3 regions of the Ensifer sp. Root423 genome follow, and region 1 is predicted to be linked to each of the others. Evidence: riboswitches for the same ligand, from Rfam matches in the RefSeq annotation. Region 1 holds a riboswitch; each other region holds the start of a gene.

Region 1 (7,352 bases):
CCTGGTCCGTCAGCCTATTCAGTTCCACGCCGGCCTTGGCAAGCTGCTCCGCCGTCTGGTTTTCGGCCGGCGGCGTCGCCTCGGCCTGAGCGGCATCCTGCGCCGGGGCCGGCGTGCCCTGTGCCGGTTGGGTTGCGGTTGCCGCCGGTGCGGCGGAATCCGGCGTCGTGCCGGCAGCAGCTGGCTGAGCGCCCTCCTCGGTCACCGGCTTGCCAGCCGGCTGAGAGGGGGTCTGGGTCGATTGCGCTGGCTGCGCGGACGGCCCCGACTTCTGACCCGGCTGGGCTCCATTCTGCGCGGTCGCCTGTGTCGGCTGCGCCGCCTTCTGGGCCATGACCGGGCCGCCCACGGCAAGCGCCAGCAGGCAGACGAGAATGGCGGGCAGTTTTCCGACAGAACGCAATTTCATGATCCTTGCAGATTGAGACCGTGGTCCGGAATCGCTCCGGCCGTCTTCACGTTTCGATGTGAATACGAAAGACGGCGGAAAGATGCAAAGAACGGCGATAAATCCCCGTCAGCGCCCGCTTTCCCGTTAAAAACCGGCGCCGGGCTGCGCCAGATAGGCAAGTTCGGCCTCCGTCGACGGCCGCGCCAGGAAGGCGTTGCGATGCGGGAAACGACCGAACTGCTCGATCACCTCGCGGTGCCGTATGGCATAGTCGAGATAATCGGCATCGCCGAGCTCGGTAAAGAGCTTCACCGACATGGTCTGGTCGGTAAGGTTTTCCGAATGCTCGAAGGGCAGATAGACGAAGGCGCGCCATTCCGGCTTGATCGCCATGTCGGCACCGGCGCCAACGGCGAGCTTGGCCTCGTGCAGTGCCAGGCAATCGGTGGCAAAGGCGAGCGGCGTGCCGCGAAACATGTTGCGCGGCATCTGGTCCAAAAGCACGATCGCCGCCAGCCGGTTTTCCGGGCTCGCGCGCCAGATCTCGTCGACACCACGCGCCAGCGCCAGGTGCGACGCCTGGAAGCGGCGGATACAGGCCTGGTCGAGTTCGTGGCTCGTCCCGAACCAGTCGTCATAGGTGAGTTCGCCAAACCAGAAATTCAGAACGTCCTGCGGCGTGCAGATGTCAGCTTCGTTCGCCATATGCTCCTCATGCGGGCCAATCGCCGATCCCTCGGCTGCGCTAACACATAGGCCGGAACCGGCCCTTGTCCATAACGTGTTCCTACCCGCCTTACGCGCGTCGCTTCAGGATGGCAATGAAGGCGATGCCGCCGACGAGCCCGGTGACGACGCCGATCGGCATGTCCTCCGGCGCCATGATGACGCGGGCGGCCAGATCCGCAAGGATGAGCGTCAGCGCCCCGAAGAAGGCCGAGAGCGGAATGACCCGCACGTTGTCGCTGCCGGCCAGAAGCCGCACGAAATGCGGCACCATCAGCCCGACGAAACCGATCGCGCCGGAAAAGGCGACCATCACCCCGGTCAAAAGTGCGGTGACGACGAACAGCGTCAGCCGGAAGCGGCGCACGGGAATGCCGAGCGTCATCGCGGTTTCGTCGCCCATGGCGAGCGCATTGATTTCGCGCGCCCGGATCATCAGCCAGCCGAGGGACGCGAAAAGCACCACGCCGGGATAGACGAGCTGCGACCATTGCGCCAGGCCAAGACCGCCGAGCATCCAGAAGATGACCGTATGGGTCGCCCTCGGGTCCCCAAGGAAAATCATGAGGTTGCCGACGGATGTCAAGACGAAGGCGACCGCGACGCCGGCCAGCACGAGACGGTCGGCGCTGCTCCCGAGCACGCGGGAGACGAAGGCGACGAGCACGGTTGCGAGCAGCGCGCCGGCAAAGGCAAAGAGCGGCACCGTGGCAAGACCGAGGATCATGCCGGTGTGCAGCAGCGCCACGATCGCGCCGAGCGCGCCGCCGGAGGAAACGCCGAGCAGATGCGGATCGGCAAGTGGATTGCGCGTGACCGCCTGCAGCACGGCGCCAGTCAGCCCCAGCCCGGCGCCGACGAGGCCCGCCAGCATGACGCGCGGCAGGCGCACGTCCCAGACGATGCTCTCGCGCCCCGCCGACCAGAAAGCCTCGACGCTGCCCAGAGAAATCTTGCTGGCGATGATCGACCAGACGGTCGCAACCGGGATCGGCGCCGAGCCGAGCGATACGCCGGCCGTGACGGTCAAGGCCAGCAGCAAAAGCGCCGCCATGAGACCGGCACCCGCCTTCAGCGCCCGTGCCGGCGCTAGGCGTGAAACGGCGACGGGACCAGGCGACGCATCCTCAGCCAGCATCGCTTACAGGCCCTCGCCCTGAAAGGCCTTGGCAAGCCTGGCAATGGCGTCGATGTTGCGCGGGCCTGGCGTCGCTTCGACATAATCGAGCACGACGAAGCGATCGTTCTTGACGGCATCGACATTCTTGAAGGCCGCATTGTTCTTCATGAAGGCGATCTTGTCCTCGGCCTTCACCTCGCCGTAGTTGACGATGACCACCACTTCCGGGTTGCGCTCGATCACCGGTTCCCAGGAGATTTCCACCCAGCTCTTTTCCACGTCGTCCATGATGTTGGCGCCGCCGGCGGCCTCGATCATCGCCGTCGGAATGCCGAAGCGACCGGAAGTAAACGGCTTCTCCTCGCCGGAATCATAGACGAAGACCCGCGTCGGGTTAGCCTTGCCGGCGTTCGCCTTGGTGATCTCGGCAAGCTGGCGGCGATAGCCGTCAACCAGCGTCTCGGCGCGATCCTCGACGCCGAAGATGCGGCCGAGATTGAGAAGATCGACGAACATGTCGTTCATATCAGGCTTCTGCTTGGCCATCACGTGGATGCAGGATTCGGTCAGCTCGTAGACGCCGATCTTGAAGGGCGCCAATGTCTCGGGCGTGACCTCGCCGCCGACCTTCATGCCGTAGTTCCAGCCGGCAAAGAGGAAATCGGCATCGGCGTTGAGCAGCACTTCCTTGGTCGGATATTTCTCCGAAAGCTCCGGCAGTTCCTTGACGCCTTCGCGCAGCTTCTCGTCCAGCGTCTTCCAGCCGGAAACGCCGGTATAGCCGACCATGCGGTCCTGGAGCCTCAGCGCCAGCATCATCTCCACCAGGTTGACGTCGTTGGCGATCGCCCGCTTCGGCGCCGCGTCGAAGGTCACCTCGCGGTTGCAGCTCTTGACGGTGACCGGATAGGCGAGCGCCGGCGTGGCGGCGGCAAGCACGAAAAGAAGGGAAAATGGGGCAATATTGATCTTCATGAAATCGATCCCTGTCGAGGAAGTGAAAAGGAAAAGCGGGCGCCGCCGGCAGCGGCATTGTGAACGGTGGCGGTGACGCCGAAGGCGGCCGAAAGCTCGCTGGGGCTGAGCACCTCTTCGGGCGGGCCGAAGGCCGTCAGCCGCCCGGCGGTCAAGATCGCGACATCTGTCGCAAACTCGGCGGCGAGGTTGATGTCGTGCAGCGTCGAGACGATTGTCAGTTTCAGCGTTTGCAAGAGCTCGAGGATTTCGAGCTGGTGGCGGATGTCGAGATGGTTCGTCGGCTCGTCGAGGATGATGATGCGCGGTTCCTGTGCCAGCGCGCGGGCGATCAGCACCCGCTGCTTCTCACCGCCCGAAAGCGTCGAGAACTGGCGACCGGCAAGATGGGCGAGATCGAGATGCGCGAGCGCGTGCTGCACCCGCTCGCGGTCGAAATCGTTCCAGCCGCTCAAGCCCTCCCGCCGCGGAATGCGTCCCATCATCACGACGTCGCGCACGCTGAAGGGAAAATCGCCGGGCATCTCCTGCAAGACGACGGCGATTGTCCTTGCCGCCTCGCGGGCCGAGATCGACCAGAGATCGACGCCATCGACCGAAACACGGCCGGCATTCGGCTGCACCGCCCGGTAGAGGCAGCGCAGAAGCGAGGTCTTGCCGGCGCCATTCGGCCCGAGGATCGCAAGCCGGCTGCCGGCCGCGATCGCAAAGCCGATGTCGTTGACCAGCGTCAGGCCCGAACGCGGCCCCCAGCGAAGGCCCTCGACCGTGAGGGCTGCACCCGTTGCGTTGCAGCTCATGGGTTCGTTCCTCTGCGCGACCTCATTGGAAGTGCCCGCCGAGATCTTCGGAGACGAGCATCGCCGCGGGAATGCGGGCAAGCGTCTTGCCTTTCAGCCCGCGCGGCCGTTCCGCCGCCCGCGTCATGCCATCGCCACGCTCGGCATAGGTTGTGGCAAAGCGCACGAGATCGTCGATGTCCTCTTCCGGCGAGACGTCGCCGAAGAGATAGGTCGCCTTCCCCGTCGCCTGGAAGGCGATGGTGCAGGGCCGCGTGCAGGCCGCCATGCAGACCGTTCCGGCGATCGAGAAATCGCGATCGAGCGGTGCGCCGAGCGCTGCGATGCTCAGGTTGAGCCGCTTGATCAGCTCGGCACCGGGCACGCATGGGCCGCCGGTGAAGCGGCAATCGGTGCAGACCGTTATCTTGTGCTGTCGGAAATTCGGCTCAGCCATTCCTGCCCTCCGCCGGACTGACGGCAAGAGATGGCGAAACGGCAAGAGGACGGAAAACCGTCGTATGAAAGCCAGTTCTTTTCCATCGGAACACCCCGTCCGTTGTGGTTGATCGGTTCGATGGCAGGTCTCCTGGCTCGCGGGTCGTGGCGCATCCACGTCTTCCCGGTCTTCGACCAGTGACATGGTGTGAATGCGCTTTCCGCTCACAGTTGCGGGGGCAGCCACGGTCTCGGCCCCATCAGGGTCGTCCGTTCCGTGTTCCCTTTTCAGCCGCTTCCGCATTGTCGCGGACGCAGCACCATCAACGCCTTCCTCGCATGAATCGGCGGATGAGACAACCGCACGACACAGGCGGGAGGGATCTATCAACATGCGGCGTTTCGTCATGCGAGATTTGTTATAAAATAACATTACGTAGCGCAAGTCGAAAATTGGGCGCCGGACACAATCCGACGCCCGCGATAGCGACCACGCTAAAAGACGTGCCGTGCTACCTCAGAACTCCGGCGGCAAGAGTTCGGCCGTCAGCGTCACCGCGACAGAGGCGTTGCCCGGCAGGTTGCGCACGCCGCAGACGGAGCGAACATGGCCAGCCCTTTCGCCAAAGGCGGCCGCCAGAAGCTCGGAAGCACCGTCGAGTACCTTCGGGTGCTCCAGGAAATCCTCAGTGCAGGCGACATGTCCCTCCAGCCGGACGATCTGGCGAATACGCTCGAAACGGCCGAGATGCTCATGGATCTGCGCCAGCGCGTTGAGCACTGCCAACTCTGCGGCCTTGCGCCCCTCGTCGATGGTCACATCGCGCCCGAGCAGCCCCGTATGCACGAAGCGCCCGTCCAGCAATGGCCCCTGCATCGAAACATGAAGCATCTCACCCGCCTCGATCACCGCGCGATAGGCGCCGAGCGGCCTCGGCGGCGTCGGGAGCTGAACGCCAAGTGCGCCGAGCCTTCGGATAACCTCGTCCATCATTGCTTCCCCTCCTCGTCACCTTACGAACCGGCCGCCTTGCGGAGACGACACCGCTTTTTTCTCAAGCCCACGAAATTCTGCCGCCCCTATCGCAAGCAGCAAGACGCGCCGTTCCGTGCCCAGCAACTTTTCCAAGCATAACCAAGAGAAAACGCCTCATGCCTCACGTTGGGAGATAACGTTACGAATTACAACACCAGAGTTGAAGTGCCATCGCGATCCGGGCCAGTGCCGCGGTCTTGCGATCGAATGCGACCGACACATCGCGGCGGCCTCGATCCCCAACCCCAAGTAAAAACGCTGAAATGTAACATACGTTACGCTCACGTAACCCTATGCCCGTTGAGAATTTCGACAACCGAAGCGACAATTGCCGGGATTAAGATTGGGCATCGACAAGCCTCGGAAACAAGCTCAACTTAGCCGCGCAGATCCCGAAATGAAGTGACGGCAACTCAACTTTCAGAAGGGAATAGCATCAGTGAATCCCATTGATTTCTTCGTCGACACGCTTCGGACCTATCCGCCTGTCGCCGTCTTCCTCGCCCTCGGCATCGGCTTCCTCATCGGTCCGATCAAGGTCGCGGGGTTCAACCTTGGAAATGTCACCGCCACGCTGCTTGCGGGCGTTCTCATCGGACAGCTGGGTATCCAGGTTTCCGGCGACCTGAAATCCACCCTGTTTTTGATTTTCCTCTTCGCCGTCGGCTACGGCGTCGGGCCGCAATTCGTGCGGGGCTTGAGCACCGATGGACCGAAACAGATCGCCTTTGCGCTCTCCGTGCTGGTGCTGTGCCTCGTCGTTCCCTATCTCTGCGCGCTGATTGCCGGGCTGCCGCTCGGCTATGGCGCCGGCATGTATGCCGGCTCGCAGACGATCTCGGCTGCAATCGGGGTTGCGACCGACCAGATCAATTCGCTCGGGCTGACGCCGGAGCAGGCCAAGACCTTTGCCGACCAGATCCCGATCGCCTATGCGGTGACCTATATCTGGGGCACGATCGGCTCGGCGATCATCCTCGCCCAGCTCGGTCCCAAGCTTCTTGGCATCGACCTTCCGGCGGCCTGCCGCGAATACGAGGCCAAGCTCGGCGGTGGCAGCGAAAGCAGCGAGCCCGGCATTACCCGCGCCTATCACGACTTCGGCCTCCGGGCCTATCGCGTCGACGCGGCAAGCGGGCTCACCGGAAAACCGGTCAAGGACATCCTTCCCGGGATCCGCGTCTTCGTCGAGCGCCTGCGGCGCGGCGACCAGATCATCGAGGCCGATGGCAACACCGTGCTGCAGCCGGGCGACGTCGTCGCCTTTTCGGGCCGGCGTTCGCTGCTCGTCGAAAACCTCGACAACAAGCTGCTCGAGGTCGAGGACAAGGAGCTGCTCAACGCGGAAGCCGAAGTCCTCGATGTCTACGTGACCAGCAAGGCGCTCGCCGGCAAGACGCTGGCGGAAGTCAGCACCATGGATTGGGCGCGCGGCGTCTATGCTCGCAAGATCATCCGCTCGCTGGTTGAGATCCCGGTGCTGCCCGGGACGACGGTCGAGCGCGGCGACATCGTCACCATCGGTGGCGCGAAACGCCATGTCGAAGCGGCGATCAAGGCGCTCGGCTTTGCCGACCGGCCTGTCGAGACGACCGACATCGCCTTTCTCGGCTGGGGGCTTTTCATCGGCGCGATGATCGGTGCGCTGACGATCACGATCGGCGGCATCCCGATCGGCCTTTCGACCTCCGGCGGCGCGCTTCTGGCGGGCCTCGTGCTCGGCTGGCTGCGCACCACCTACCCCGCCTTCGGCCGCATCCCGTCACCGGCGCTGTGGCTGATGAACACGCTCGGCCTCAACATCTTCATCGCCGTCGTCGGGATCGGCGCCGGCCCGGGCTTTGTCGCAGGCCTGCAGGAGGTCGGCATTTCGCTGTTCATCTGGGG
Region 2 (7,352 bases), on a different contig from region 1:
TTTTCGATCAATGCCGTGTCGTTCTTCGCTGTGTCGCAGGCGACCGGCTGGCTCGGCGAGCGCTTCGGTCTGGTGCGGGTCATGCATCTTGCCGTCGGCGCGTTCGCGCTGACCATGGTCACGATGTTCATCGTCATGAGCCTCGGCTTCAACCAGTTGCCTGTCATGGCCGCGTTCCTCTTCGTCGGCTATGGCGTGCTCGGCCTGGTTATCCCGACCTCGGCGGTGCTGGCGCTTGAAGACCACGGCGAGATCGCCGGAACGGCCTCGGCACTGATGGGTACGCTGCACTTCGTCACCGCCGCCGTCGCCATGGTGGTTGCGACTATCTTCTTCGACGGAACGGCCCTGCCGATGGCCGGCGCGATCGCCGCTTGCGCCCTTGCCGCCTTCCTGCTGACGCAAGCAACGATCGGCCGCAGCCGGGTGGTCGCGGCAGAGTAGGCGCTGCTATTGCTGAACAAAGGCCGGCGAGGGCGTCCTCGCCGGCCTTTTGTTGTCAGGTATGACCGAATGGGCCGTCCTTAAAAATTCCAGTCCTCGTCCTCGGTCGCCACAGCCTTGCCGATAACGTAGGACGAACCGGAACCGGAAAAGAAGTCGTGGTTCTCGTCGGCATTCGGCGAAAGCGCCGAGAGAATGGCCGGGTTGACCTTGCAGGCTTCCGCCGGAAACAGCGCCTCGTAGCCGAGGTTCATCAGCGCCTTGTTGGCGTTGTAGTGCAGGAACTTCTTCACGTCTTCCGTCAGGCCGACGCCGTCATAGAGCGCCTCGGTGTATTTCGCTTCGTTGTCGTAGAGTTCGAGCAGCAAGTCGAAGGCGAAAACCTTGATCTCTTGGCGGCGTTCCTCGCTCAAGCGCTCCAGCGCGCGCTGGAACTTGTAGCCGATGTAATAGCCGTGCACCGCCTCGTCGCGAATGATCAGCCGGATCATGTCGGCGGTGTTGGTGAGCTTGGCGCGGCTCGACCAGTACATCGGCAGATAGAAGCCGGAATAGAACAGGAAGCTTTCGAGAAAGACGCTCGCGACCTTCTTCTTCAGGGGATCGCCGGAGGCATACTCCGCCATGATCAGCGCGGACTTCTTCTGCAGGAACTCGTTCTCTTCCGACCAGCGATAGGCGTCATCGACATCGGGTGTCAGGCAGAGCGTCGAGAAGATCGAGGAATAGGAGCGGGCATGCACCGCCTCCATGAAGGAGATGTTGGAAAGCACCGCCTCTTCATGTGGGGTGGTCGCATCTTCCATCAGTCGGACGGCGCCGACGCCGTTCTGGATCGTGTCGAGCAAGGTGAGGCCGGTGAAGACGCGGATGGTGAGTGTCTGCTCCTCCGGCTTCAGCGTTGCCCAGGAGGGAATGTCGTTGGAAAGCGGCACCTTCTCCGGCAGCCAGAAATTGCCGGTCAGACGGTTCCAGACCTCCAGGTCCTTGTCGTCTTCGATGCGGTTCCAGTTGATGGCGCGGATGCGGCTTGCGGGTTTGGTGTGCATGTTCATGTCGTTGAACCTTTGTGATCGTGTATGCCTCATCGCGCGGTGAGGGGGTGCCCCTCATCCGCCTGCCAGCACCTTCTCCCCGCTTGCGGGGAGAGGGCTAGGGTGGGGGGCCGTTACTGGAATGCGAGGTTACAGCGCGCAGGAAACGCAGCCCTGGACCTGCGTACCCTCGAGCGCCATCTGCCGAAGGCGGATGTAGTAGATGGTCTTGATGCCCTTCTTCCAGGCATGGATCTGAGCACGGTTGATGTCGCGGGTCGTTGCCGTGTCGCGGAAGAACAGGGTCAGCGACAGGCCCTGGTCGACGTGCTGGGTGGCGGCCGCATAGGTGTCGATGATCTTCTCCGGCCCGATCTCGTAGGCGTCCTGGTAGTATTCGAGATTGTCGTTGGTCATGAAGGCGGCCGGATAGTAGACGCGGCCGATCTTGCCTTCCTTGCGGATCTCGATCTTCGAGACGATCGGATGGATCGAGGAAGTGGAGTGGTTGATGTAGGAGATCGAACCGGTCGGCGGCACGGCCTGGAGGTTCTGGTTGTAAAGGCCGCCAGCTATCACCGCCCGTTTCAACTCCAGCCAGTCTTCCTGAGTCGGGATCGAGATGCCGGCTTCCTCGAACAGGCCCTTCACCTTTTCGGTCGCCGGCAGCCATTCGGTCTCGGTGTATTTGTCGAAATAGTCACCCGACGCGTATTTCGAGTTTTCGAAGCCGGCGAAGCTCTTGCCCTTCTCGACCGCCAGCCGGTTCGACGCGCGGATGGCGTGATAGGTCACCGTGTAGAAATAGATGTTGGTGAAATCGATGCCTTCCTCGGAGCCATAATAAATGCGCTCGCGGGCGAGATAGCCGTGCAGGTTCATCTGCCCGAGGCCGATCGCGTGGCTGTCGTCGTTGCCCTTTTCGATCGAGGGCACGGACGAGATGTGGCTCATTTCGGAGACGGCGGTGAGGGCGCGGATCGAGGTTTCGATCGTCTGGCCAAAATCCGGGCTGTCCATGGCAGCGGCAATGTTCAGCGAACCGAGATTGCAGGAGATATCCTTGCCCATGTGCTTGTAGGAGAGGTCGTCGTTGAACGCGCTCGCTTCGCTCACCTGCAGGATTTCCGAGCAGAGATTGCTCATGGTGATGCGCCCGGCGATCGGGTTTGCCCGGTTCACCGTGTCCTCGAACATGATGTAGGGATAACCGCTCTCGAACTGGATCTCGGCGATGATCTGGAAGAAGTCGCGCGCCTTGATCTTGCGCTTGCGGATGCGGGCATCCTCGACCATCTCGCGGTACTTCTCGGTCACCGAAATCTCGGTGAGGGGCACGCCATAGACCTGCTCCACGTCATAGGGTGAGAACAGATACATGTCCTCGTTGTTGCGGGCGAGCTCGAAGGTGATGTCGGGGATGACGACGCCGAGCGACAGCGTCTTGATGCGGATCTTCTCGTCGGCGTTTTCGCGCTTGGTATCGAGGAAGCGCATGATGTCGGGGTGGTGGGCGTGCAGGTAGACAGCACCGGCTCCCTGGCGCGCGCCGAGTTGGTTGGCGTAAGAGAAACTGTCTTCGAGCAGCTTCATGACCGGGATGACGCCGGATGACTGGTTCTCGATCTGCTTGATCGGCGCGCCCATCTCGCGGATGTTGGTGAGCGACAGCGCCACGCCGCCACCGCGCTTGGAAAGCTGCAGCGCCGAATTGATGGCGCGGCCGATACTCTCCATGTTGTCCTCGATCCGGAGCAGAAAGCAGGAGACGAGCTCGCCGCGGCTCTTCTTGCCGGCGTTGAGGAAAGTCGGCGTTGCCGGCTGGAAGCGGCCGGAGATGATCTCGTCGACGAGATCGCGGGCAAGCCCCTCGTTGCCGCGCGCCAAGGCCATCGCCACCATGCAGACACGGTCTTCGTAGCGTTCCAGGTAGCGCTTTCCGTCGAAGGTCTTCAGCGTATAGGACGTGTAGTATTTGAACGCCCCGAGGAAGGTCGGAAAGCGGAACTTCTTTGAATAGGCATGATCGTAGAGATCGCGCACGAAGTTGAAGGAATACTGGTCCAGCACTTCCTGCTCGTAATAGCCCTCGGTCACCAGATAATCGAGTTTTTCCCGGAGGTTATGGAAGAACACCGTGTTCTGGTTGACGTCCTGGAGGAAGTACTGTTTCGCCGCCTGCCGGTCCTTGTCGAGCTGGATCCGTCCCTCTTCGTCATAGAGGTTCAGCATTGCGTTCAGCGCATGATAGTCGAGCGCTGCTTCCGTCGCCTTCAAGGGGCGTTCGAGTGTCGTGACGTCCAAAATCGTTCCATCCCGTTTTTGACATTGGCGACGTCCTCGTCGGTCCCGAGCAGCTCGAACCGGTAGAGATAGGGTACCCGGCACTTGGCCGAAATCACGTCGCCGGCGATCCCGTAGGTCGCGCCGAAATTGCTGTTGCCCGCTGCGATCACGCCGCGGATGTGAGAGCGGTTGCCCGCGTCGTTCAAGAAGCGGATGACCTGCTTCGGCACCGCCCCGCGGCCATCGTCGCCGCAATAGGTCGGCACGATCAGCACATAGGGCTCTGCGACCGTAAGTGCGTCCATACTTTCCCTGAGCGGTATGCGGGCGGCGCGAAGGCCGAGCTTTTCGACGAAGCGATGGGTGTTTTCCGAGCGACTGGAAAAATAGACGATCAGGCCCATCGCCCGCGTCCTTCAGGAAAGCGCGCTGATCATGTCCGGGCGGAAACCCGCCCAATGCCGCTCGCCGGCGACGACGACCGGGACCTGCCGATAGCCAAGACCCTGCACCAGCGCGAATGCATCGGAATCCTCGGAGATATCGACGATGCGATAATCGATGCCTTGGCGGTCGAGCGCACGGGTTGTGGCGGTGCATTGGACGCAGGCTGGTTTGCTGTAGACGGTGATCGACATGGGTTCCTCGTAGGGTCTGGCAAATGGGCGCAAAAAGTCGTCGGATCGCGCGAACGCGAACCGTGGTGTTGGCGATTGGACACGAAACATCGCTCCCCGGTCGACTCGACCGGAGTTGACGTCGTCAAGCTGGCCCAAGGTCGGTTACGCAACCGGGCCGGCTCGTTTTGGTCGGGCGCTCAGGAATTCCGCGGATGCGGGTTTTCAAGGCGCGGCCTTTCAATCAGGCGCGCAACAACGCGCACCCGTCCGCAGAAGGTGGATCTGAACTGGAAGAAACTGGCATGACTTCACCCCGAAGCTTTCGACGGGCTGCCGGGGAGACGTCGAGATGATCGGGCAGGCTCATCCTGCCACGCACTCAACCCCTCCGGACACCCCGCCCGTGGACGTTTGGTGATCGAGGCAGGTCTCCTGGCTTACGGGTCAAAGCTGCCATCCCGACCTTCCCGAGGCCTCATGCCTCAGTGGTCCAAATCCGGACAGTCGCTCGCCGTCTACAGTTGCGGGGGCAGCTACGGCATAGCCTCAGCGGAAACCCGCCGGCGCACCGTATTCCCGTCTTAGCTCCCAATCCTTGCGAATCGGAAGAACCTCGAACACTAGATATAGTAGTTCATCGCAAATCTACGTCAATAGGTGTGAGGTGCCGGACGGCCCGTGCGGAGGGTCTTTTCTTTTGCAGTGTGGATAACGGAGAGTAAACGGCGCTTTGAAACGGCTCTCCGTCGGGGGCTTCGTCTCGCCGCCGAAACGGCAACAAGCGCCGCAGCGCTCGCAGGGTTTTGGGGAGAAATTTCGATGGAGCCATCACGCGGGCCGGATGCTGCACTAGGCGATCCAGGCCCGTCGCGTCTCGGCACTCGCTCAATCGCAAAGCAGGATGCTGACGTCCTTGTTTTCGCCGGGTTGCGCACGCGGCGAGACCGCCATGGCCCGTGGCTTGCTCGCGCCCTTGCAGCCTGCCGAGGTTTGCGGCACGGATGAGGCCTCTTCCTCGGGCCAGTGCCACGGATCGGCTGTATCGCCGATGCGCGGGCGAATGTGCTCCTGGTCCCGCGTCAAGCCGATATCCCGGAGCTGGAACTCGTTGAAGGTATCGATGGCAACGGAGGGGCTGAGGGTCTTATCGGCCCAGTTCAGAACATAGTAAATCGTTGATCGCATTGCGCTAAGCATTGCTATCCTCACTTCTCTAAGAGGTCGTGTGTTCGCGAAAAAAGTGAGGGTTTTTGCCGTTTCGCGCAAAGCGATTTCTCGCATGCTGGCATAAAGAATGCTTATCTCAGTTCCATGAGCAAGATTCCTCCCATGAGTGCGGTGCGCGCTTTTGAGGCCGCCGCCAGGCACCTGAGTTTCACCCGCGCCGCCGAAGAGCTCAGCATGACGCAGGCGGCCGTCAGCTATCAGATCCGGCTGTTGGAAGATCGCATCGGCGCGCCGCTGTTCGTCCGGCTTCCGCGCGAGATGCGATTGACTGGCGCCGGGCGGCAGTTGGCGCCGAAGGTGACCGAAGCGATCGATCTCTTAGGGGCAGCCTTCTCGGAGATCGCCGACAAGACCGAGCATCACCTGCACATCTCCGTGCTCCCGACCGTCGTTTCGAGCTGGCTCGGCCAGCGCCTCGCCTCGTTTCAGACCGCGCATCCCAATATCAGCATCAGGGTGCACATGTCGACCGAGCTGGTCGACTTCAAGCGCGACGCCGTCGATCTCGCGGTGCGCAGCGGCGCCGGCGACTGGCCGGGCAACGATGTCTTTCCTTTGTTTCCGCTCGATTACGTGCCTGTCTGCACGCCCTCCTTCCTGGAGAAGCACCAGCTCAAGGAGCCCGCCGACGTTCTGAGGGTCCGGCGTTTCGGCAACGCCAGCTGGTGGCGGCGATGGATGATCGAAACCGGCGTCGAACCGCCGGCAAGCAACGGCACCGAATTGATCTTCGACGTCCAGGCGATGGATGTCGCCACAATCCTGGCGGATCACGGCATTGCGATTGCCGTCTCAACCTTCCTGATGGATGAACTGAAGAGCGGCAGGCTCATCCGGCCGTTCGAGCACGTGGTGCGCGACGGCCGCGCCTACTGGCTCGTCTATCCGCAAAGCACCAGGCGGCAGAAGAAGATCCAGGCTTTTCGCGACTGGGTCGTTGCCGAAGCCGATGCGTCGAATGCGATGCTTGCCACCGTGATGGAGGTGTCCAGGTCGCTTCATCCAGGGGGCAGCGCAAGCGCGCTCACCAAGCCGGAATAGGATTTGCTGAGCGGGGCTGCGTAGGAGCCGCGCTTGCTCGTCGAAAGCCCCTGCGACACCAGTGCTTCCGCCTGCTTGACCGCGGCCGACACGCCGTCGATGACCGGCACGCCGTAGTCGGCCTGGAGCATGCGGGCGAGATCCGCCATGCCGGCGCAACCGAGCACGATTGCCTCGGCGCCGTCCTGATGAAGCGCCAGTTCGATCTCGCTCCGCAGCTTGGCAAGGGCGTTCGAGGACTTGTCCTCCAGTTCAAGCACGGGAATATCGGCGGCGCGCACCTTCGCCCGGCCCGCCATGCCGTAGTGCCGGGTCAGGTTTTCGATCAGCACCCGCGAACGTTCCAGCGTCGTCACGACGGTGAAGCGCTGCGCCACCATGGCTGCGGTTGCGACAGCGGATTCGCATAAGCCCACCACCGGCATGCGGGCTAGCGCGCGCGCCGCCTCAAGCCCCGTATCGTCGAAGCAGGCGATGACGGCGGCGTCCGCGCCCGCGGCTTCGCCGTCACGGATCTCCGCGAGCAGGCCCGGAAGCGCAATCGCACCGTCATAATGCCCTTCGATCGAGACCGGACCGGATTTCGATGTGCGGGCGAGGATTTCCGTGTGGGGTTCGGCGACCGCCCGCGCAGCAGTCGCTGCCTTTGAGGTCATCGAGGCGGTGGTGTTGGGATTGACGATCAGAATGCGCATCGGTC
Region 3 (7,352 bases), 230 kb from region 1:
CGTTCCCGCAACAGCGCCAGATTGTCCTCGTCGAGATCATGGGCGATGTAGAGCGCGCAGTGACGTTCGAGGCGCTCGAAGGCTGCAAGGACGGAGCGGTTGCCGCCACCGATCGAATAGGCCGCGTTGATATCGGGATTGGCCGAGAGCGCCGCGTGAGCCAGGCGGCCGGTTTCGCTGTCGCGGCCGTGGCCTTCGCTGATCTCGACGATCCGGATTGCCGGATAGCGCTCGCGCAACACCCGGCGAAAGCCGATCTCGCGTTCCTCCTCACCACGAAAGCGGCCGCTCGAAAGGGTCACCAGCACAGTTGCCGGCGCGCCGGAAAAGCGCTCCCCGAGGAGGTAGGCGGCCGTTTCGCCCGCCGCCCGGTTGTCGGCGCCGGCATAGGCCGTCCGCTGGGAATGGGGCAGGTCGGTTACCAGCGTCACGACGGGCGTACCGCCCATCTCGAAACGGGCGACTGCGGCGACGATCTCGGGCACGTCCGGCGCCTTCAACACCAGGCCGTCGGTCCCGCGCAGCCGGATTCGGTCGAGCAGTTGCACGATCTCCTGCGGGCGCATCGTCTCGGCGAAGTGGAACCGGCAGCGAAAGACGGTGGGCGCGAAGGTCATCGCCTCGCTCTCGAAGGCGCGACGCACCGCATCGGTGAAGCGCTGTGGCGACTCCATGACGATATCGATCGCAAACTTGCGCCCCTGGATGTCGAGGCCGGCCTGCTGCTTCTCCAATTCCTCGATGGCTGCGCGAACCCGGGCCTCCGTCTGGCGGCGCACGCCCGGCCGCTCGTTGAGCACGCGATCGACGGTCGCGGTGCTGAGCCCGGCCTGAAAGGCGATGTCCTTGACCAGAAACGGATGGGCCATCGCCTTGCTCTCCTGATGGATTTTTGATGGATTCTTGCTCTATATCATGTTTTGCCGCCGCCTATAGTCGTGTTCATCAGGATGTTCCAGAGGAGGAAACGCGATGAAGACCGACAACAAAGCGCGCCAGCGAATCGACCGCGTCTGGCTCACCGAAGAGGCATGCGATCTCGAAGCGTTCCGGGCGGAAGTCGAACGCCAAACCAGTCTGTCCGACTACCCCCATGCTTCCGGCTGCGAAAAGAATATCCTGATATATGACAGCGCCGCGCTGATTGCGGCGTGCGGCGATGCCGAGGCGCGGCGTTCTGTTCTGGCGGAGATCTGCGAGGTACTGGCGACCGGGCCTGGCGTGGCGGTCTTCAAGCGCGCCTTTGCCGATACGACAGCAATCGACGTCGCAAGCGGGGTCTTTGACGCCATCATCGAAGAGCAACATCGAAGCAACAGCGGCGGCGGCGATCACTTCGCCAAACCCGGTGCCAATGACCGCATCTGGAACTCGCTGGAAAAGCACTGCCTGAACGCGCCGGAGAATTTCGCCTCCTATTACGGCAATGCCGTCATAGCGCTCGTCAGCGAGGCTTGGCTCGGGCCGAACTACCAGATGACGGCGCAGGTCAATCGCGTCAATCCTGGCGGTGCGGCGCAATCGGCGCACCGGGATTATCACCTCGGCTTCCAGACCGCGGCCGTGATCGAGCAGTATCCGGCGCATGTGCACAGGCTTTCACCGGTGCTGACGCTGCAGGGGGCGGTTGCCCATCGCGACATGCCGCTCGAAAGCGGACCGACGCTGTTCTTGCCCTATAGCCAAACCTATGTGCCGGGCTATCTGGCGCTCAACCGGCCGGAATTCCGCGCCTATTTCGACGCACACCATGTGCAGCTTCCGCTCGAAAAGGGCGACGTTGTCTTCTTCAACCCGGCGCTCTTCCATGCCGCCGGCACCAACCGCTCCCGGGATATCCGCCGCGTGGCCAACCTGCTGCAGGTGTCTTCGGCCTTCGGTCGCGCAATGGAAACCGTTGACCGACTGACCATGAGCGCGACGCTCTATCCGGCCTTGCGGGCCTTGCTGGCGGGCGGGACGCTGACGCAGGCGGAAGCGGCCAACGCGATCTCCTCCTGTGCCGAGGGCTATTCGTTCCCCACCAATCTCGACCGGGATCCGCCACTCGGCGGGTTGGCGCCGAAGACGCAGGCGCAGTTGATGCGCGAGGCTCTCACTGCGGGGACGGGCGAACAAGAGTTTCTCTCGGTGCTGGAGGCGCAGGCGAAGCGCAAGCTGAGCTGACGAGCGAGTTACAATTTGACAGGCTCCCGGTGTGTTTCAGCCGGGAGCCGCAGCCGTTTCAAACGATCATTTCCAAGGGAGGAATTCGATGAGTGGACAATTGCAAGGCAAGATCGCCATCGTCACCGGTGGTACGCAGGGACTGGGCGCGACGATTGCTGGCCTTTTCGCCGAGCGCGGCGCTGAAGGCATCGTCATCTGCGGCCGCAACGCCGCCAAGGGGCGGGCGAAGGCCGAGCAGATCGGCAAGGCAAGCGGCGCGAAAGTCGTCTATGTCGAGGCCGATCTTGAAAAAGTAGAGGACGCCCGCAAGGTGGTCGCCGCTTGCGACGCGGAATTCGGCCGGGTCGATGCGCTGGTCAACGCCGCAGCTATCACCGACCGTGGCACGATCCTCGACACCACGCCCGAACTCTTCGACCGCATGTTCGCGATCAATGTGCGCGCGCCGTTCTTCCTGATGCAGGAGGCGGTGAAGATCATGCGGCGGGAGAAGACCGAGGGCACGATCGTCAACATCGGCTCGATGTCGGCGATGGCCGGCCAGCCGTTCATTGCCGCCTATTGTTCGTCGAAAGGCGCCCTCGAAACGCTGACCAAAAACACGGCTTATGCGCTTCTTCGCAACCGCATTCGCGTCAACGGCCTGAATATCGGCTGGATGGCGTCCGAAGGCGAAGACCGCATCCAGCGCGAGTTTCATGGCGCGGCTGCCGATTGGCTTGAAAAGGCGGCGGCCGGCCAGCCTTTCGGTCGGCTCGTCGATCCGGCCGAAGTGGCGCGGGCCTGCGCCTATCTGTCGTCGGCCGAGTCCGGGCTGATGACCGGATCGGTGATTTGCTTCGATCAGTCGGTCTGGGGCGCCTATGACGGCTCGCCGCATCCGGTCGCTCCGCTTTGAGGCGGAGGCAAACGACTAAGCTCGACAGTAGCCGGCGGAAAGTGGCGCGCCATGTCTCGACCGGGTTGGCGCCGCTTGTCTTTCTCAAACGGCTGTGCACTTAGTGCCGTCGTCAGGTGCCCGCGAAAGCGGGAGAATCGGGAATCCGGTGTCATTCCGGAACGTGCCCAACGCTGTGACGGGGACGATCGCGTCTAAGAGAGCCTTGAATTGATTCAAGGTTTTGCCACTGGATCTTCAATCGATCTGGGAAGGCGAGGTGATCGGTTGAACCGAAGTCAGAAGACCGGCCTGGCGAGATAGACCGAACCCCGCGTGGACGGCGGGAGGTTTCGCATTGTTGGGGATCGAACGATGCTGACTGAACCGAAGGGCGGCCTTGCGGCTGCCGGCGCCTTTTCGTTGCCAGAGCGGGAGGCCGTCTACCGTGCCATCGAGACACGTCGCGACGTGCGCGATGAATTCCTGCCCGCGCCATTGCCGGAAGATCTGATCGGGCGCCTGCTGGCCGCTGCGCACAGCGCCCCGTCCGTGGGCTTCATGCAGCCGTGGAACTTCGTGCTGGTGCGGGCGGAAGAAACGCGTGAGCGCGTCTGGCATGCGTTTCGCCGCGCCAATGACGAGGCCGCGCTGATGTTCGAGGCGGAACAACAGGCCAAGTACCGTGCGCTGAAGCTGGAAGGCATCCGCAAGGCGCCGCTCAGCATCTGTGTCACCTGCGACCGCACGCGCGGCGGTGCCGTCGTACTCGGGCGCACCCACAATCCGCAGATGGACGTCTATTCCACCGTCTGCGCCGTGCAAAACCTCTGGCTTGCTGCGCGGGCCGAAGGGGTGGGCGTCGGCTGGGTGAGCATTTTCCACGAGGCCGAGATCAAGGCGATTCTCGGCATCCCAGATCATATCGAGATCGTTGCCTGGCTCTGCCTCGGCTATGTCGATCGCCTCTATCAGCAGCCGGAACTCGCTGTGAAGGGCTGGCGCCAGCGCCTGCCGCTCGACGAGCTGGTTTTCGAAGACGGATGGGGACGCAGCAAGGAGAAGGCGTAAGGCCTCGTCCGATCAATTCTGGACCGGCTGATAGGCCGGTCCCTTCGGATGCTTGAGGTCGATGGCGGTTTCTTCCTGCGGCAGGTAGGTCGGGCCGACGACGCGAACCTTGTTCTTCGACGGATCATAAGGCCGCTCTTCGGCCGGCGCCTTGGCGGTATTGCTCGCCGCTTCCGGCTTCTTGGTCTCGATGACGATGATCGACGACTGGTCGTCACCGATCTTCGTTCCGTTTGCCTTCGGTGTGGTCGAGGCGGTCTGCGGTATCTGGCAGCCGCACTGGCCGGGTTTTCCGACAGCGCGGGTGCGATAGGCAAAGGCGTTGGGCATTTCGGTATAGGGACGGCCGGTCACGGCCGAGACCATCTTGTCGCTCTCTTCCGTGTTGAGGTCGTGAAAATAGAGCTCGGTCTCAGCCCCCGGACAGCGCGCCCGACAGGCCTGCTCGTCGCGCGGGAAATCGGCCGGCGTCGCATCTGAAGAAACCGGGAAAAAGGCGCCGTCGCAGGTACGCACGCACATGGTTCTGAGCGTGCCGCTATAGTAGCGCTCCTGCGGTGCGTAGCCGTCTTCGCCTCGGCCGAGCATCGGGCCGTAGGCGTCTTCCGGCGGCAGGTCGGCAACGATGTTGCGGTGGCTTTCCGGCACGTCCGGTTCCACGCTTGCGAACTCCTCGCGGTCACCATAGCAACCGTTGATCTCCAGCGCGGCGAGGATGCGGCGCCGGCTGTCGTCGCTGCCGCCGGCGACGATCTGCTCGCGCTCGGACTTCAGCATGCGCAGATTGTCTTCCATCTCGGCGATCAGGCTGTTGAGGCCGTAGCAGGTGTCGGGGTCGCCGCCGTCGAAGCCAATGGCGTTGCCGCCACCGCAACCCGCGCGGCGGCGGTCGTTCTTTGCCCGCCGCAGCTCGATATTCTGCCGCGAGATCGCGCTTGCGTAGTCGCGCGCATCGGCATTGCTGGCGACGTAGTCAGGCAGTTGCGCGAGCCGCGCGTTCAGTCGGTCGCAGGCCGTCGATGCCAGTGACGGACCGGCACCGATCAGAACCAGAGGCACAAGGGCCGCAGCGACGTGTTTCATGCGCGTGAACACGGGCGAAAGTCTCTTCCTGTTGCCAGGTCGGCGCCGACCTTCTGCGGGTGGCTGCCAGCGGCATTCCTGTTTCGCCTCCATCATAGAGCTTGTCGGTGATCGTGCAACGACAAGCGACGGTTTGCGTTAACAGCGCAGATCGACTGACGCGCTTAGGCGGCGCGGGCGGTTTCCAGCGACATCGGACGTTCGAGCACGGTACCTTCGATGGCAGCGACCGCCTTCATCCGCGTGAGCAGATCCGGCGTTACTTCCCAGGCGACGGCAACCGCGAAAACGGAGCCGATGCGATGCGGTTCGGCGATACGCTCGCCCGGGCATCCCATGCGCCGGAACATGCGCTCCAGGAACACATCCGTCACCGTGACGATGTGGCTGATGCCGGAAGCAAGGCCCAGCTCGCCGACGCCGCACATCAGTTCGGCGGCCGCGACCGTCACCTGGTTCGAGGCGCGGTCCTGCGAGATCTCGGGCTCGATGCAGAAGCGGCTGGATTCCCAGACCGAAGCGCTGCGGATTTCCGGATTATCGCCAAGCAGGATCGGGAAGGTATCGTCCAGCATGTTTGGGCCGAGTGTCGGCAGGAGGCGAAGCGCGCCGCGCAGCCGGCCGGTATCGGGCGCATAGGACAGGACGTAGAGCGGGTTTGCCTGGTCGTAGTTGTCGATTTCCCAGTCGCCTTCGGTCTGCACGTCCCATTTCAGGAAGTCGTGGAAGACGCGCTTGCGCAACCGGAACATGTCGTCGACGGCCGCCGGGTGTTGTGCGCGGGTCTTTCCGTTCAGGATCCTGATCATCGTTTTCTCCATCCGAGTTTGGGGATGGGGCGATGCTGTCAGGCTCGCGGCGGTTGCGTAACTGTCGCTAGCGACAGTTCAAATGCGCGATATTTGCCACTAGATTTCGAGGGGTTTCGGTGGAGGCGTATTGTCGGGTGTCAAACGGAGGGTATCAGAGCGTGTCGTACGGCCTGTGCCACAGCCTGAGTGTTGGAAACGACATTCAGCTTGCGTCGCGCATTGGTCATGAAGAAGCGCACGGTGCGCTCGGAAATGCCGAGGATCGTGGCGATTTCCCAATAGCTCTTGCCGGCGGCGGCCCAGGTCAGGACCTCGGTCTCGCGGCCGGTCAACCGCATCTCTCGGGTCGAAATGCTGCCGGCCATGGCGCCGTGCTCCAGCATGGCGGCATGGAAGAGATTGGCGGCCAGCTGGAAATCGCGCAGGTGATGGCGGCGATAGGTCGTCCATTCGCCGGCTGTCATGTTGACGTTGATTGCGAGCAACGCCATGCGCCCGGCGGGCGAGGGCAATGGCAAGGCGACGCCCTCAGTGGATATGCCGATTTCCTGGGCTGCCTGGAACAACGGTTCGCATTCCGGGAAGCGATGCCGTGCCATCGTCCATTCCACCGGCCGCACGCCGCCAAGCGCCAGCTTCAGGATCGGATCGATCCGGTGAAGGCTGCGGGCATGGTAGATCTCGGCAGCGTAGGCGCCGAAGGTGTGATGCAGCCGGCAAACCTTGAGCTCGTCCGCATAGGGCTCCGCTTCGAGATAGAGAAGATGGGCAATGCGGAAGGTTCGACGCATCAATGTGAAGAAATGAGCGGGCTCGACACAGCCGCCACATTCCAGGATTTCCAGCATGTCGAGGGCAGCCTGCTGCTCAGTCATGCCACAACACCGAATCTCGTCCGAGGCCCCAGCATGGTTAGAGGTTCACCTTTTGTCCAGCGCAAACTTTCCCGATTGGTGTGTAATACCAATTGTGCACGCCTTGATTGTAGTCGTCGATCGGCCGCGTGACAGGGGCTGATTCGCGGGTGATCTGCAAAACCAGCGATGCCGCGCCTGAAGCAGGCGCGACATCCGGATACGGTTTTGCCGGCGCCGGCATGGCGCCCGAATGCAGCGAAGACCGGTGGCGATCTCCGCGTTGCCATCTCAACCCGGATGGCTGGCTTCGACCACCGCCAGAGCCGCCATGTTGACGACGCCGCGTGAGGTGACGGACGGCGACAGGATATGGGCGGGAAGCGCCGAGCCGAGCAGGATCGGGCCGACATGCAGGCTGTCGGTCATGGTCTTGACGACACCGAGCGTGATGTTGGCGGCATCGAGATTGGGGAAGACCAGCAG

What was found. A riboswitch is a leader RNA that binds a small molecule or an ion and turns the genes downstream of it on or off. The one in region 1 is predicted to bind cobalamin.
Region 2: linked by a shared signal. The riboswitch ahead of nrdH (glutaredoxin-like protein NrdH) and the one ahead of ASD01_RS02650 (DUF1636 family protein) in region 1 are both predicted to bind cobalamin.
Region 3: linked by a shared signal. The riboswitch ahead of bluB (5,6-dimethylbenzimidazole synthase) and the one ahead of ASD01_RS02650 (DUF1636 family protein) in region 1 are both predicted to bind cobalamin.

The regions. Positions count from the first base shown of each region.
Region 1 covers NZ_LMEG01000001.1:525,206-532,557, reverse strand. The annotation lists gene ASD01_RS02675 (mechanosensitive ion channel family protein) at 1-409, opposite strand, end outside; gene ASD01_RS02670 (DUF924 family protein) at 536-1,096, opposite strand; gene ASD01_RS02665 (FecCD family ABC transporter permease) at 1,188-2,171, opposite strand; gene ASD01_RS02660 (ABC transporter substrate-binding protein) at 2,259-3,212, opposite strand; gene ASD01_RS02655 (ABC transporter ATP-binding protein) at 3,209-4,012, opposite strand; gene ASD01_RS02650 (DUF1636 family protein) at 4,035-4,448, opposite strand; cobalamin riboswitch at 4,554-4,769, opposite strand; gene ASD01_RS02645 (RidA family protein) at 4,947-5,423, opposite strand; gene aspT (aspartate-alanine antiporter) at 5,905-7,352, shown strand, end outside.
Region 2 covers NZ_LMEG01000043.1:124,432-131,783, forward strand. The annotation lists gene ASD01_RS25925 (multidrug effflux MFS transporter) at 1-444, shown strand, start outside; gene nrdF (class 1b ribonucleoside-diphosphate reductase subunit beta) at 525-1,499, opposite strand; gene nrdE (class 1b ribonucleoside-diphosphate reductase subunit alpha) at 1,629-3,782, opposite strand; gene nrdI (class Ib ribonucleoside-diphosphate reductase assembly flavoprotein NrdI) at 3,752-4,168, opposite strand; gene nrdH (glutaredoxin-like protein NrdH) at 4,181-4,402, opposite strand; cobalamin riboswitch at 4,790-5,015, opposite strand; gene ASD01_RS25950 (hypothetical protein) at 5,270-5,569, opposite strand; gene ASD01_RS25955 (LysR substrate-binding domain-containing protein) at 5,714-6,652, shown strand; gene ASD01_RS25960 (aspartate/glutamate racemase family protein) at 6,610-7,347, opposite strand.
Region 3 covers NZ_LMEG01000001.1:758,465-765,816, forward strand. The annotation lists gene ASD01_RS03775 (LacI family DNA-binding transcriptional regulator) at 1-869, opposite strand, end outside; gene ASD01_RS03780 (phytanoyl-CoA dioxygenase family protein) at 973-2,166, shown strand; gene ASD01_RS03785 (SDR family oxidoreductase) at 2,255-3,067, shown strand; cobalamin riboswitch at 3,165-3,376, shown strand; gene bluB (5,6-dimethylbenzimidazole synthase) at 3,422-4,117, shown strand; gene ASD01_RS03795 (DUF2865 domain-containing protein) at 4,130-5,200, opposite strand; gene ASD01_RS03800 (acyl-homoserine-lactone synthase) at 5,365-6,009, opposite strand; gene ASD01_RS03805 (helix-turn-helix transcriptional regulator) at 6,150-6,887, opposite strand; gene ASD01_RS03810 (NADP-dependent malic enzyme) at 7,158-7,352, opposite strand, start outside.